2 regions of the Streptomyces sp. NPDC059037 genome follow, and region 2 is predicted to be linked to the other one. Evidence: predicted binding sites of a transcription regulator. Region 2 holds the regulator's gene; the other holds the start of a gene.
The links. Region 2 encodes HrcA, which represses chaperone genes, less so after heat shock. Its sites were predicted from a motif close to TTNGCACTCNGNNNNNCNGAGTGCNAA; they were not measured.
Positions count from the first base shown of each region.

Region 1: groES (co-chaperone GroES) is a predicted target of HrcA. The motif match lies at 1,614-1,640, and genes of this name have one in related genera.

Region 1 is NZ_JBHYIG010000010.1:19,958-26,147, reverse strand. It holds gene groL (chaperonin GroEL) at 1-1,045, opposite strand, end outside; gene groES (co-chaperone GroES) at 1,162-1,470, opposite strand; gene ACFWY6_RS04000 (polysaccharide deacetylase family protein) at 1,979-2,914, opposite strand; gene ACFWY6_RS03995 (methyltransferase domain-containing protein) at 2,997-4,208, shown strand; gene ACFWY6_RS03990 (RNA polymerase sigma factor) at 4,234-5,463, opposite strand; gene ACFWY6_RS03985 (YciI family protein) at 5,610-5,966, opposite strand; gene ACFWY6_RS03980 (MFS transporter) at 6,012-6,190, opposite strand, start outside.
Region 2 is NZ_JBHYIG010000085.1:212-6,401, forward strand. It holds gene dnaJ (molecular chaperone DnaJ) at 1-1,134, opposite strand, end outside; gene hrcA (heat-inducible transcriptional repressor HrcA) at 1,135-2,151, opposite strand; gene ACFWY6_RS19315 (MBL fold metallo-hydrolase) at 2,365-3,108, shown strand; gene ACFWY6_RS19320 (DUF3097 domain-containing protein) at 3,144-3,959, shown strand; gene hemW (radical SAM family heme chaperone HemW) at 4,216-5,448, opposite strand; gene ACFWY6_RS19330 (SpoIIE family protein phosphatase) at 5,499-6,190, opposite strand, start outside.

The DNA of each region.
Region 1 (6,190 bases), on a different contig from region 2:
TCTGGTTGACGCGGCCCTCGACCTCGGAGGCGTCGCCGCCGCCGTCGACGACGGTGGTGTCGTCCTTGGTGATGGTCACGCGGCGGGCGGTGCCGAGCACGTCGAGGCCGACCTGGTCGAGCTTGAGGCCGACCTCTTCGGCGATGACGGTGCCGCCCGTGAGGGTGGCGAGGTCACCGAGCATGGCCTTGCGGCGGTCGCCGAAGCCGGGGGCCTTCACCGCGACGGCGTTGAAGGTGCCGCGGATCTTGTTCACGACCAGGGTCGAAAGGGCCTCGCCCTCGACGTCCTCGGCGATGATCAGGAGCGGCTTCGAGGCGTTGGCCTGGATGACCTTCTCGAGCAGCGGCAGGAGGTCCTGGATGGAGGAGATCTTGCCCTGGTGGATGAGGATGTACGGGTCGTCGAGGACGGCCTCCATACGCTCCTGGTCGGACACCATGTACGGGGACAGGTAGCCCTTGTCGAAGGCCATGCCCTCGGTGAAGTCCAGCTCAAGACCGAAGGTGTTGGACTCCTCGACGGTGATGACACCGTCCTTGCCGACCTTGTCCATCGCCTCGGCGATGAGCTCGCCGACCTGCGGGTCCTGGGCGGACAGACCGGCGACGGCCGCGATGTCGGCCTTGTCGTCGATCGGACGGGCGGTGGCGAGGAGCTCCTCGGAGACGGCCGCGACGGCGGCGTCGATGCCCTTCTTCAGGGCGGCCGGGGAGGCGCCGGCGGCGACGTTGCGCAGGCCTTCCTTGACCAGGGCCTGGGCGAGCACGGTCGCGGTGGTGGTGCCGTCACCCGCGATGTCGTTGGTCTTGGTCGCCACCTCCTTGACGAGCTGGGCGCCGAGGTTCTCGTACGGGTCCTCGACCTCGACCTCACGGGCGATGGTGACGCCGTCGTTGGTGATGGTCGGGGCGCCGAACTTCTTGTCGATGACGACGTTGCGGCCGCGGGGGCCGATCGTCACCTTGACCGTGTCGGCAAGCTTGTTGACGCCGCGCTCAAGGGCGCGACGGGCGTCCTCGTCGAACTTCAGGATCTTCGCCATGGGAGCGGTTCAGCCCTCTCGAAAACTCGGGATTGAACGAACTGCGCCCCTTGCCGCCCGGCAATCAGCGGGGTGACCAGGGGCGCAGCTCAAAGCAATGTTCTGCTTCGGGTGAATTACTTCTCGACGATCGCGAGCACGTCGCGAGCCGAGAGGACGAGGTACTCGTCGCCGTTGTACTTCACCTCGGTGCCGCCGTACTTGCTGTACAGCACGACGTCGCCGACCTTGACGTCGAGCGGCAGGCGCTCGCCGTTCTCGAAGCGGCCCGGGCCCACGGCGAGGACAGCACCCTCCTGGGGCTTCTCCTTCGCGGTGTCCGGAATGACCAGGCCCGAGGCCGTGGTCTGCTCGGCGTCGAGCGGCTGGACCACAATGCGGTCCTCGAGCGGCTTGATGGCAACCTTGGAGCTGGCGGTCGTCACGATCCGGTCTCCCCCTTCGGAGATCTACGGGGTTAACAGTCTGAAGTGGCGACCAGGTGGATCCGTCGTCGCGGGTGCCGGACCTGCCCGTCGCTATTGGCACTCTCCAGTGGGGAGTGCCAGAGCTGAGACTAGGACGGGGATTAGCACTCGGTCAAGCGGAGTGCCAATTGCTGACGCGGGTCTTAGCGGGGTGGGGTGCCTTCTGGACGTGCGGGGGATGCCCCGGGCCCCTCGGGGCAACGTTTCTCCGTGGTTGGGGGTTCCGTCTCCGTTGCCTCGTGCCGTTGCGTTTTCGGTGGCCCGGCAGGTGGGGCTGTGCCCACCCGTTCCGCCTTGCGGAACGCCTGCCCACAGCCGGAGGGCGGCTTCTTCTGCGGCATCTTCTCCGCCGCCTTTCTGCCCAGCCTCTCGATCGGGTCCACCGACTGGGCGCAGCCCGTGAGCAGTGCGGGCGCGAGGACGGCTGCCGCGAGGGCTCCGGCAAGGAATCGCCGCGCCCGCCCGGTCACAGGTAGTCCTCCAGTCTGGCCACCGCGTACCCCTTGTCCGTGACCGTCTTCATGACCTTGCGGATCATGTCGGGCATGGTGCCCTTCCAGTGCTCGCGCCCCCTGAAGTGCGTGAGGATGATGTCGCCGGGGTGCAGGTCCTTGTCCCACTCGCGCCACTCCATGCGGTCGGTGAAGGCTTCCGACGCCCACAGCGGCACCGCCTTGATGCCGCAGGACTTGGCGGCGCGCAGCGTGTCCTCGTTGTAGTTGCCGTACGGCGGGCGGAAGAGCTCGGGCCGTTTGCCGTACCGCTTCTTGATGATGTCCTGCATGCCGCAGATCTCGCGGCGCTGGCCCGCGTACGAAAGTCCCGGCATATAGCGGTGGTTGAGGGTGTGGTTGTTCAGGGAGGCGCCGCGGGACTGCATCTTCTTGAAGTAGCCGTAGTCCTCCTTGACCAGGTAGTCGCTGAGGAACGCGGTGTACGGGATCTTCAGCTCGGTCATCATCTTCAGCAGCGCCGGGTCCTTCTCGGCGCCGTCGTCGATGGTCAGGAAGACGACCTTCCGCTTGGTGGGGATGGTCGTGAAGACCGGCGGCAGGCCCGCCTGGCCCTTGACCTCGAAGCCCTTGCGGGTGGTGATCCGCGGCTTCTTGGCGGGGGCCGCGGGAGCGGCGAGCGGGGTCTTCGCCAGGCCCCAGCGTTTCGCGGCGGCGGCGCGGGCGACCTGGGCGACGCGGAGCTTGTGGGCGTAGGCGTCGAGGGCGCGGGCCGGCGGGGCGTCGAGGCGCTGCCGGCCGGGGGCGGGCTTCACGCCGTCCGAATCGCCTCCGACGGCACAGCCGGAGGCGATCGCGGCGCCGGTGAGGACAGCCGCGGTGACCCGCGTCCGGCCCCTCCGCCGCTTCCGTCTTCTGCCGTATTGATCGTTTTGTCGTACTAGTTGCATGGCGCCGGATCTTTGCAGCTCACAGCCCTGACGAGGGGCCGACACCGCCGCCGCGCGCGCACCATCCACCGACTGGCCCACAATGGGCCGGGTGAACGACCTCGACCACGCCCTGGCCTCCTTCTCCGCGCTGCTCACCCCCGAGGGCCGGTCCCTGCTCGATCTCGACGAGGTGCGGGAGGCCGAGCCCGCGCGGGAGCTGGCCGTCGCCACCCGGCTGCGCCGCGAGCACCCGGCGGAACTGGTCACGGCGGTCCTCGCGCAGGCGCGGCTGCGGCGGCGGGCGGTGGCGAAGTTCGGTGCCGACGACGCGGGGCGGATGTTCTTCACGCCGAACGGCGTCGAGCAGGCGACACGCACGAGCGTGGCCGTGCACCGCGCCGAGAGCTTCAAGGCGCTCGGCGTACGCAGCGTGGCCGACCTCTGCTGCGGCATCGGCGGCGACGCGATCGCGCTCGCGCGGGCCGGGATCGCGGTCCTCGCCGTCGACCGCGACCCGCTGACGTGCGCGGTGGCGCGCGCGAACGCACAGGCGCTGGGGCTCGCGGAGTTGATCGAGGTGCGCGAGGGCGATGTCACCGAGGTCGACACATCCGCGTACGACGCTGTCTTCGTGGACCCGGCGCGACGCGGGGGCAGGGGCCGCATCTTCGATCCCGAGGCCTACTCGCCGCCCCTCTCCTGGGCGATCGAGGCAGCCCGCAAGGCGCCGCACGCGGCGCTGAAGATCGCTCCCGGGATTCCGCACGAGGCGGTGCCGGACGACGCCGCTGCGGAGTGGATCTCGGACGGCGGGGACGTGAAGGAGGCCGTGCTGTGGTTCGGCACCCAGTCCCCCGCCTCGCACCGCGCGACGCTGCTGCCATCGGGGGCCTCGCTGTGGTCCTCGCTCGACGCGATGCTGCCGGATCCGGAGGTGCGGCCCGTCGGGCGCTATCTGTACGAGCCGGACGGCGCCGTCATCCGTGCGCATCTGGTGGCGGAGGTGGCCGCGCGGGTCGAGGGCGGTCTGATCGACGAGACGATCGCGTACGTCACCTCGGACTCGCTGCACGAGACGCCGTACGCGGTGGCGTACGAGATCACCGATCAGCTCCCCTTTGGGGTGAAGAAGTTGAAGGCGGTGCTGAGGGAGCGTGAGGTCGGGATCCTGACGGTGAAGAAGCGGGGGTCGGCGGTGGAACCGGAGGAACTGCGCCGGAAGGTGAAGCCGCAGGGCAAGAACTCGGCGACGGTTTTCCTCACGCGGGCAGGTGGGGCGCCGACGATGCTGATCGGCCACCCGGTCCCATAAGGACCTCAGCAGTCGGCTAAGGACCTCAGCAGTCGGCCGCCCGCGCCAGCAACAGCTCCCGCTCCCGCACATTCCGCGCAAGCCCCGCCGCCCGCTCGAACTCCTCCCGCGCCTCGGCCCGGCGCCCGAGCCGCAGCAGCAGATCTCCCCGCACGCTCGGCAGCAAGTGGTACCCCCTCAGGGCCGGTTCGGAGGCCAGCGCGTCCACCAGGGGCAGCCCCTCCGACGGGCCGGAGGCCATCGAGACCGCCACCGCGCGGTTCAGTTCGACCACCGGCGAGGGCGCCCGCTCGGCCAACAGGGCGTACAGGGCGGCGATCTGGGCCCAGTCCGTCTCCTCGTACGAAGCCGCGTTCGCGTGGTTCGCCGCGATCGCGGCCTGCAGGGCGTACGGCCCGGGAGCCGCCGAGGAAACCGCCCGCGCCCGCGCGAGCGCCGCGAAGCCGCGCCGGATCAGCGCCTGGTTCCAGCGGCGGCGGTTCTGTTCCGCGAGGAGCACCGGCTCGCCCGCAGGCCCCGTCCGCGCACCGGCGCGCGAGGCCTGCAGCTCCAACAGCGCCGCCAGGCCGTGCACTTCGGGCTCCTTCGGCATCAGGCCGGACAGCACGCGGGCCAGGCGCAGCGCGTCCTCGCAGAGGGAAGGACGCAGCCAGTCGTCGCCCTCCGTGGCCGCGTACCCCTCGTTGAAGATGAGGTAGATGACCTCCAGGACCGATCCGAGGCGGGCCTCGCGGTCGGGGCCGTACGGAACTTCGAAGGGCACGCCCTTGGCGGCGAGGGTGCGTTTCGCGCGCACCACGCGCTGGGCCACCGTCGGCTCGGGGACCAGCATCGCGCGGGCGATCTCCGCCGTCGTCAGACCGCCGAGCAGCCGCAGCGTCAGCGCGATACGGGCCTCGGCGGAGAGCACCGGATGGCAGGCGGTGAAGACGAGGCGCAGCAGGTCGTCGTCGATGTCGTCGGGGTCGGCGTCGGCCGGGTCGCCGGCGGACGGCGGCGCCGCCTCCAGGTCGCGGCCCATCTCGGCCAGCTTGAGCGCGTAGCGCTCCCTGCGGCGTACGAGGTCGATGGCGCGGCGCTTGGCCGTGGTCATCAGCCAGGCGCCCGGGTTGTCGGGGACGCCGGTCGCCGGCCACCGTTCGAGCGCGGCGACCAGCGCGTCCTGGGCCAGTTCCTCCGCGATGCCCACGTCGCGCACGATCCGCGCGACACCGGCGACGACGCGCGGCGACTCGATCCGGAAGACGGTGTCGATGGCGCCGCGGGAGGCGTCCGGGCGAGGGTGCTCAGAAGGGCGAGGGTGCTCAGAAGGGCGAGGGTGCTCAGAAGAGTGGGCCGTCACGGCCACCCATCAGAGCACCCTGCGCCAGACACCGCAAAGACGCGGCGCACCGCGAAGACTCAGCCCTCCATGATCTCCCGCACCTCCGCCGTGACCGTCCACTCCTCGTCGTGGATCTTCAGGAAGCGGCTGGCCCACTCGATCGCCTCGGCCTTGTCCTTGCACTGGGAGATCGAGTAGCCGCCGACGACCTCCTTGGCCTCGGTGAACGGCCCGTCCGTGACGGAGAGGCGGCCGCCCTCCCAGTGCACCCGGGAGGCCTCGGACGTCGGCGTGAGGCCGGCGGTGTCGAGCATGACGCCCGCCTTGGTGATCTCTTCGAGCAGCTCACCCATGCGCTGCCCCATCTCGGGGCTCGGGCCGCCCTCGGGAGAGTTCTTCTCGTCGATGCGGATCATCGTCAGGTAGCGCGGCATGACCGGTTCTCCATTCGGTGCGCGGGCGGGGCTTCTTCCCGCCTCTCACCCATGCGTCGAACGGGAGACGCCCGGATCGACATCGTCGCCGAGATTCTTCGAAGTTTCTTCCTGGGCATACGTCTGCGCAGGTCGGAGCCGTGCGGGCGCGCGATGCAGCACGGCTGTCGCCAGCGCGGCCGCGACGAGGAGCGCCGCCGCTACCCAGAACGCCGTCGCGTACC
Region 2 (6,190 bases):
CCGCCCGTTGAACGCGTCCTTGAGGCGCGAGAACAACCCCTGCTGCCCAGGCTGGAACTGGCCGGTAGGCCGCTCCTCGCCCCGCAGCTGCGAAAGCTCCCTCAGCACCCGCTCCTGCTCGGCGTCCAGCTTCGTCGGCGTGAGGACCTCGACGTGGACGATCAGATCGCCACGGCCCCCGCCCCGCAGATGCGTTACGCCGCGCCCGTGCAGCGGGACGGACTGCCCCGACTGCGTACCGGGCCGGATGTCGATCTCCTCGAGCCCGTCAAGCGTCTCGAGCGGCACCTTCGTGCCCAGCGCCGCCGCCGTCATCGGGATCGTCACCGTGCAGTGCAGATCGTCGCCGCGCCGCTGGAACACGGAGTGCGGCAGCTCGTGGATCTCGACGTACAGGTCACCGGCGGGACCGCCGCCGGGGCCGACCTCGCCCTCGCCCGCGAGCTGGATCCGCGTGCCGTTGTCGACACCCGCGGGGATCTTCACGGTGAGCGTCCGCCGCGACCGGATGCGGCCGTCACCGGCGCACTCGGGGCACGGCGTGGGCACGACCGTGCCGAAGCCCTGACACTGCGGGCAGGGCCGCGAGGTCATGACCTGGCCCAGGAAGGACCGCGTGACCTGCGACACCTCACCGCGACCGCGGCACATGTCACACGTCTGGGCGGAGGTACCGGGAGCGGCACCCTCCCCGCTACAGGTCGTACAGACGACAGCCGTGTCGACCTGAATGTCCTTGGTGGTCCCGAAGGCGGCCTCGTCGAGGTCGATCTCCAGACGGATCATGGCGTCCTGGCCACGGCGCGTGCGCGAGCGCGGCCCGCGCTGCGACGCCGTACCGAAGAACGCGTCCATGATGTCCGAGAAGTTCCCGAACCCGCCCTGCCCGAAGCCGCCGGCACCGCCGCCGCCCGCCTGGGACAGCGGGTCGCCGCCGAGGTCGTAGACCTGCTTCTTCTGCGGGTCCGACAACACCTCGTAAGCGGCGTTGATCTCCTTGAAGCGCTCCTGAGTCTTCGGATCCGGATTCACATCCGGGTGAAGCTCACGCGCCAGCCTCCGGAAGGCCTTCTTGATCTCGTCCTGGGAAGCGTCGCGGCGCACGCCGAGTACGGCGTAGTAGTCCGTGGCCACTTACGACTCCGCCAGGATCTGTCCGACGTAACGTGCCACTGCGCGTACTGCTCCCATCGTTCCCGGATAGTCCATGCGGGTCGGTCCGACCACGCCGAGTTTGGCTACTGCCTCGCTGCCCGAACCGTAGCCGACCGAGACCACGGACGTGGAGCTGAGTCCCTCATGGGCGTTCTCATGACCGATCCGTACGGTCATGCCCGAATCCGTGGCCTCGCCAAGCAACTTGAGGAGCACGACCTGCTCCTCAAGGGCTTCAAGCACCGGCCTGATGGTGAGGGGAAAGTCATGTCCGAAGCGGGTGAGATTGGCCGTTCCGCCGATCATCAGCCGCTCCTCGGTCTCCTCGACGAGGGTTTCGAGAAGCGTGGAGAGCACCGTGGCCACCGTGCCCCGGTCCTCCGCGTCGAAGGAGTCCGTCATGTCCTGCACCAGCTGCGGCACGTCCGCGAAGCGACGGCCCGCGACCCGGCTGTTGAGCCGCGCCCGCAGGTCGGCGAGCGAGGTCTCGCCGAACGGCGCCGGACAGTCGATCATGCGCTGCTCGACCCGTCCGGTGTCCGTGATCAGTACGAGCATCAGGCGGGCCGGAGCCAGCGAGAGCAGCTCCACGTGCCGGACGGTCGAGCGGGTCAGGGACGGGTACTGCACGACGGCGACCTGGCGGGTCAGCTGCGCGAGCAGACGCACCGTACGAGCGACCACGTCATCGAGGTCGACGGCACCGTCGAGGAAGTTCTGGATGGCCCTGCGCTCGGGCGCCGCCATCGGCTTGACGCCGGCGAGACGGTCGACGAAGAGGCGGTACCCCTTGTCGGTGGGGATGCGCCCCGCGCTCGTATGAGGCTGGGCGATGAACCCTTCCTCCTCCAGCGCGGCCATGTCGTTGCGGACGGTCGCCGGGGAGACGCCGAGGCTGTGCCGCTCGGTGAGGGCCTTGGAGCCGACGGGCTCCTCCGTCCCCACATAGTCGTGGACGATGGCGCGCAGCACCTCGAGCCTGCGTTCACTGAGCATCCGCGCACACCTCCACCGTCTCGTCCACCGTTTCGCCCTGACACCTGTCTGCCCCGAGCCCTCACCTGGCACTCCCCGCGGGCGAGTGCCAGTCCTCACCGCGCCCAGTGTACGGCCGACGGGTACGGCCCCGGCAAGGGCCGGACCTCGCGGTTCGGTACAGCGGGCGAGGCAGCGGCTGCCAACCGGTCCGCCGGGGGCTAGCGTCGGCTTATGGACGTGGCGCTGGCATGGGACGAGGCGGGTTGGGAGCGGCTTGCGCCGCATGTCGGGCGGCGGCGCCTTCCGGTGTGGGACTGCACGGCGGGGCTCGTCGTCGGCGGCGAATCCGCCCTCATGATCGAGGCGGGCGCGACCCTGCGCGAGGGCGCGGAGCTGCGGACCCAGGCCCGCACCATCCTGGGCGGTGGCCGCCGGGTCACCCATCTCGCCCTGACCCACCCGCACTTCGACCATGTGCTGGGGGCGGCGGCGTTCGCGGGCGTTGAGCTGTACGGCGCGGTGGGCCTGGACACTCTCCTCGCCAAGGGCCGCGACGAGCTGCGGGACTCGGCGGTACGCCACGGTGTCCCGCTGGACGCCGCAGCCGAGGCGGCCGATCTCCTCGTCCACCCGCATCACTTGGTGTGCGGGGAGTGGACGCTCGACCTGGGCGGCGGGGTACAGGTCCTGCTCGCCAACGTGGGCCCCGGCCACTCGGGCCACGACCTGGCGGTCCTGGTGCCCGGCACGGAATCGTCCCCCGAGATCGTCTTCTGCGGCGATCTGGTGGAGGAGTCGGGCGAACCGCAGGCGGGTTCCGACGCGGTCCCGAAGCGGTGGCCTGCGGCGCTGGACCGGCTCCTCGATCTGGGCGGGGACGACGCGTTGTACGTCCCCGGGCACGGAGCCGTGGTGAATGCGGAGTTTGTCCGTGCGCAACGGGCCACACTGGCGGCGCGTTTCGGCGTGTCGTAGGCGGCGGGGCGCCGCCTCTTCCTATCGTCATCCGAATGCGCCAGTACTCCCCCGACCTCACCCCGCCGTGGAAGAAGCCGAAGCCCGTGCCGGAGGTCGCCGCCGATGCGGGCCTCGTGGTGGAGGAGCTGAGCACCGGTTTCTGCGGGGCGGTGATCCGCTGCGAGAAGACCGCGGAGGGGCTGACGGTCACCCTGGAGGACCGCTTCGGCAAGCACCGCGTCTTCCCGATGACGCCGGGCGGCTTCTCCCTGGAGGGCCGTACGGTCACGCTGGTGCGGGCCGCCGCCTCCGCTCCGGTACGCCCCACCCGTACCGCTTCCGGTTCGGTGGCGGTGCCGGGAGCGCGGGCCCGGGTCGCCCGCGCGGGGCGCATCTACGTCGAGGGCCGCCACGACGCGGAGCTGGTGGAGCGGGTCTGGGGCGACGATCTCCGTGTCGAGGGGGTCGTCGTCGAGTACCTGGAGGGCATCGACGACCTGCCCGCGATCGTCGCGGAGTTCGCGCCAGGGCCTGACGCGCGGCTCGGCGTCCTGGTGGACCACCTGGTTCCCGGCTCGAAGGAGTCCCGCATCGCGGCGTCCGTGAGCAGCGCGCACGCGCTGGTCGTCGGCCACCCGTACATCGACGTGTGGGAGGCGGTGAAGCCGGGGTCTGTGGGCATCGCGGGGTGGCCCCGGGTGCCGCGGGGCCAGGACTGGAAGACGGGCGTCTGCCACGCGTTGGGCTGGCCGCCGAATACGGGCGCTGCCTGGCAGCGGATCCTGGGCTCGGTACGCAGCTACCGGGATCTGGAGCCGGAACTCCTGGGCCGGGTGGAAGAACTGATCGACTTCGTCACGGCCCCCTAGCCCACCGACGCGCCGTCGTCGACCGCGCCGCCGTACCGCCGCTCCGCGGCGAAAGCTTTCCCGCCCACCCACCCGATTGCCCGGCAGCGGCCCGCCCACCCGTCAGCAGGTCTTCCAGCCCGGCCGCAGGCATTTCAGCCCGTCCGGCGATTGAGGACGAACTCGCCGAAGGCGGTGATCTACGGCCACCTCGCGGCCGGCGCAGCCGGAATGTTCAGGAAGGGGCGGGGTTGGGGAAAGCAAGCCCGCTCTGGCCTCAGTCCACCAGATCCCGCACCACCCCATCCGCCAGCAACCGCCCCCGCAGGGTCAGCACAGCCCGCCCCTCCCCGAACGGCCCCGCCTCCAGCAGCCCCTCCTCCAACGCCCGGCCCGCCGCCGCCCGCCCCGCAGGGCGGAGCAACGACAAGGGGCACCCCGAAAGCAGCCGCAGCTCAAGCAGGATCCGTTCCACCCGCCGGTCCTCCGGCGAGAGGATCTCCCGCCCGGCCCCGGGCGACCGCCCGGCAGCCAGCGCTCCCGCATACGCCCCCGGATGCTTCACGTTCCACCACCGCACACCCCCGACATGGCTGTGGGCCCCCGGCCCGGCCCCCCACCAGTCGGCCCCCCGCCAGTACAACTCGTTGTGCAGACACCGCCCCGCCTCCGATGTGGCCCAGTTGGACACCTCGTACCAGGAGAATCCCGCACCCCCAAGCACCTCATCGGCGATCAGGTACCGGTCCGCGTGCACGTCGTCGTCCGTCATCGGCACCTCCCCGCGCCGAATCCGCCGCGCCAGCTGAGTGCCTTCCTCCACGATCAGCGCGTAGGCACTGACGTGGTCGGGCCCCGCCCCGATCGCCGCGTCGAGCGAGGCCCGCCAGTCGGCATCGGACTCCCCCGGGGTGCCGTAGATCAGGTCCAGGTTCACGTGGTCGAAGCCCGCCGCGCGGGCCTCCGCCACGCACGCCTCGGGGCGGCCCGGCGTGTGCGTACGGTCGAGCACCTTCAGGACGTGCTGCTTCGCGCTCTGCATGCCGAAGGAGATGCGGTTGAAGCCACCGGCCCTGAGCTCGGCCAGGTACTCGGGCCCGACCGACTCCGGGTTCGCCTCAGTGGTGATCTCCGCATCGTCCGCAAGGCCGAACTCGTCCCGTACGGCACCCAGCATCCGGACGAGATCACCCGCCGCCAGCAGCGTCGGCGTGCCCCCTCCGACGAACACGGTCCGCACCGGACGCGGATCGTCGCCCAGTACCTTCCGGGCGAGGCGGACCTCGTCGATCAGGGTGTCCGCGTAGTTGTCGCGCGAGGCGAGGACGCCGCCGGATCCGCGCAGCTCGGTCGCCGTGTACGTGTTGAAGTCGCAGTATCCGCAGCGCGTGGCGCAGTACGGAACGTGGAGGTAGAAGCCGAGCGGACGGGCCCCCGCCCCCTGCAGGGCGGACGCGGGCAGCGTCCCGTCCTCGGGCATGGGCTCACCATCGGGCAGTGCGGAAGGCATACCTTCGATTGTCCCGCACCGCCGGGAATCCCCGAGCCGCCCTCGGATCCCTACCGCGCCTGCAGCACGAGCACCGCCATGTCGTCGTCCGGCGGCCGCTCGGAGAACTCGTGCACCAGGCGTTTGATCCGCTCCGCGACCAGACCGGCGTCGAGCCCCGTGCAGCCGGCCAGCGCCGCCGCCAGGCCGTCCTCGTCGTCGAACATGTGGCGGCCCGAGCGGCGCTCCGTGACACCGTCCGTGACGCAGAGGAGCGTGTCGCCGGTCCGTAATTCGAAGGTCTCGCTGGTGTACGTCACGTCGTCGACGACCCCGAGGAGGAGCTGGGGCGTGGCCGCTCCCCGGACGTCCCCGTCGGGGGAGAGCAGGAGGGGCAGGGGGTGTCCCGCGCTCGCGACGGTGCAGCGGACGCCGCCCTCGACGGGCACCAGCTCGCCGTAGAGGAGGGAAAGGAAACGGGACGTGGCGCCGTCCTGCGGCACGCCCTGGCCGCCCGCCACCGCGACCACCGCGGCGGCCGCGTCCGCCGCCTCCGTCGCGTCGTCGAGGAGGAGCTGGTTGAGGCGGTCGAGGACCTCCGCGACCTGGTAGCCCTCGCGGGCGAGCAGGCGCAGCCAGGGCCGGGCGAGGCCGATGACGACGGCCGCCTCGACGCCCTTGCCCTGGACGTCGCCGAGCGCGAAGCACCAGCGTCCCTTGCCGGCCTGGAACACGTCGTAGAAGTCGCCTCCCGGGCCGCCCT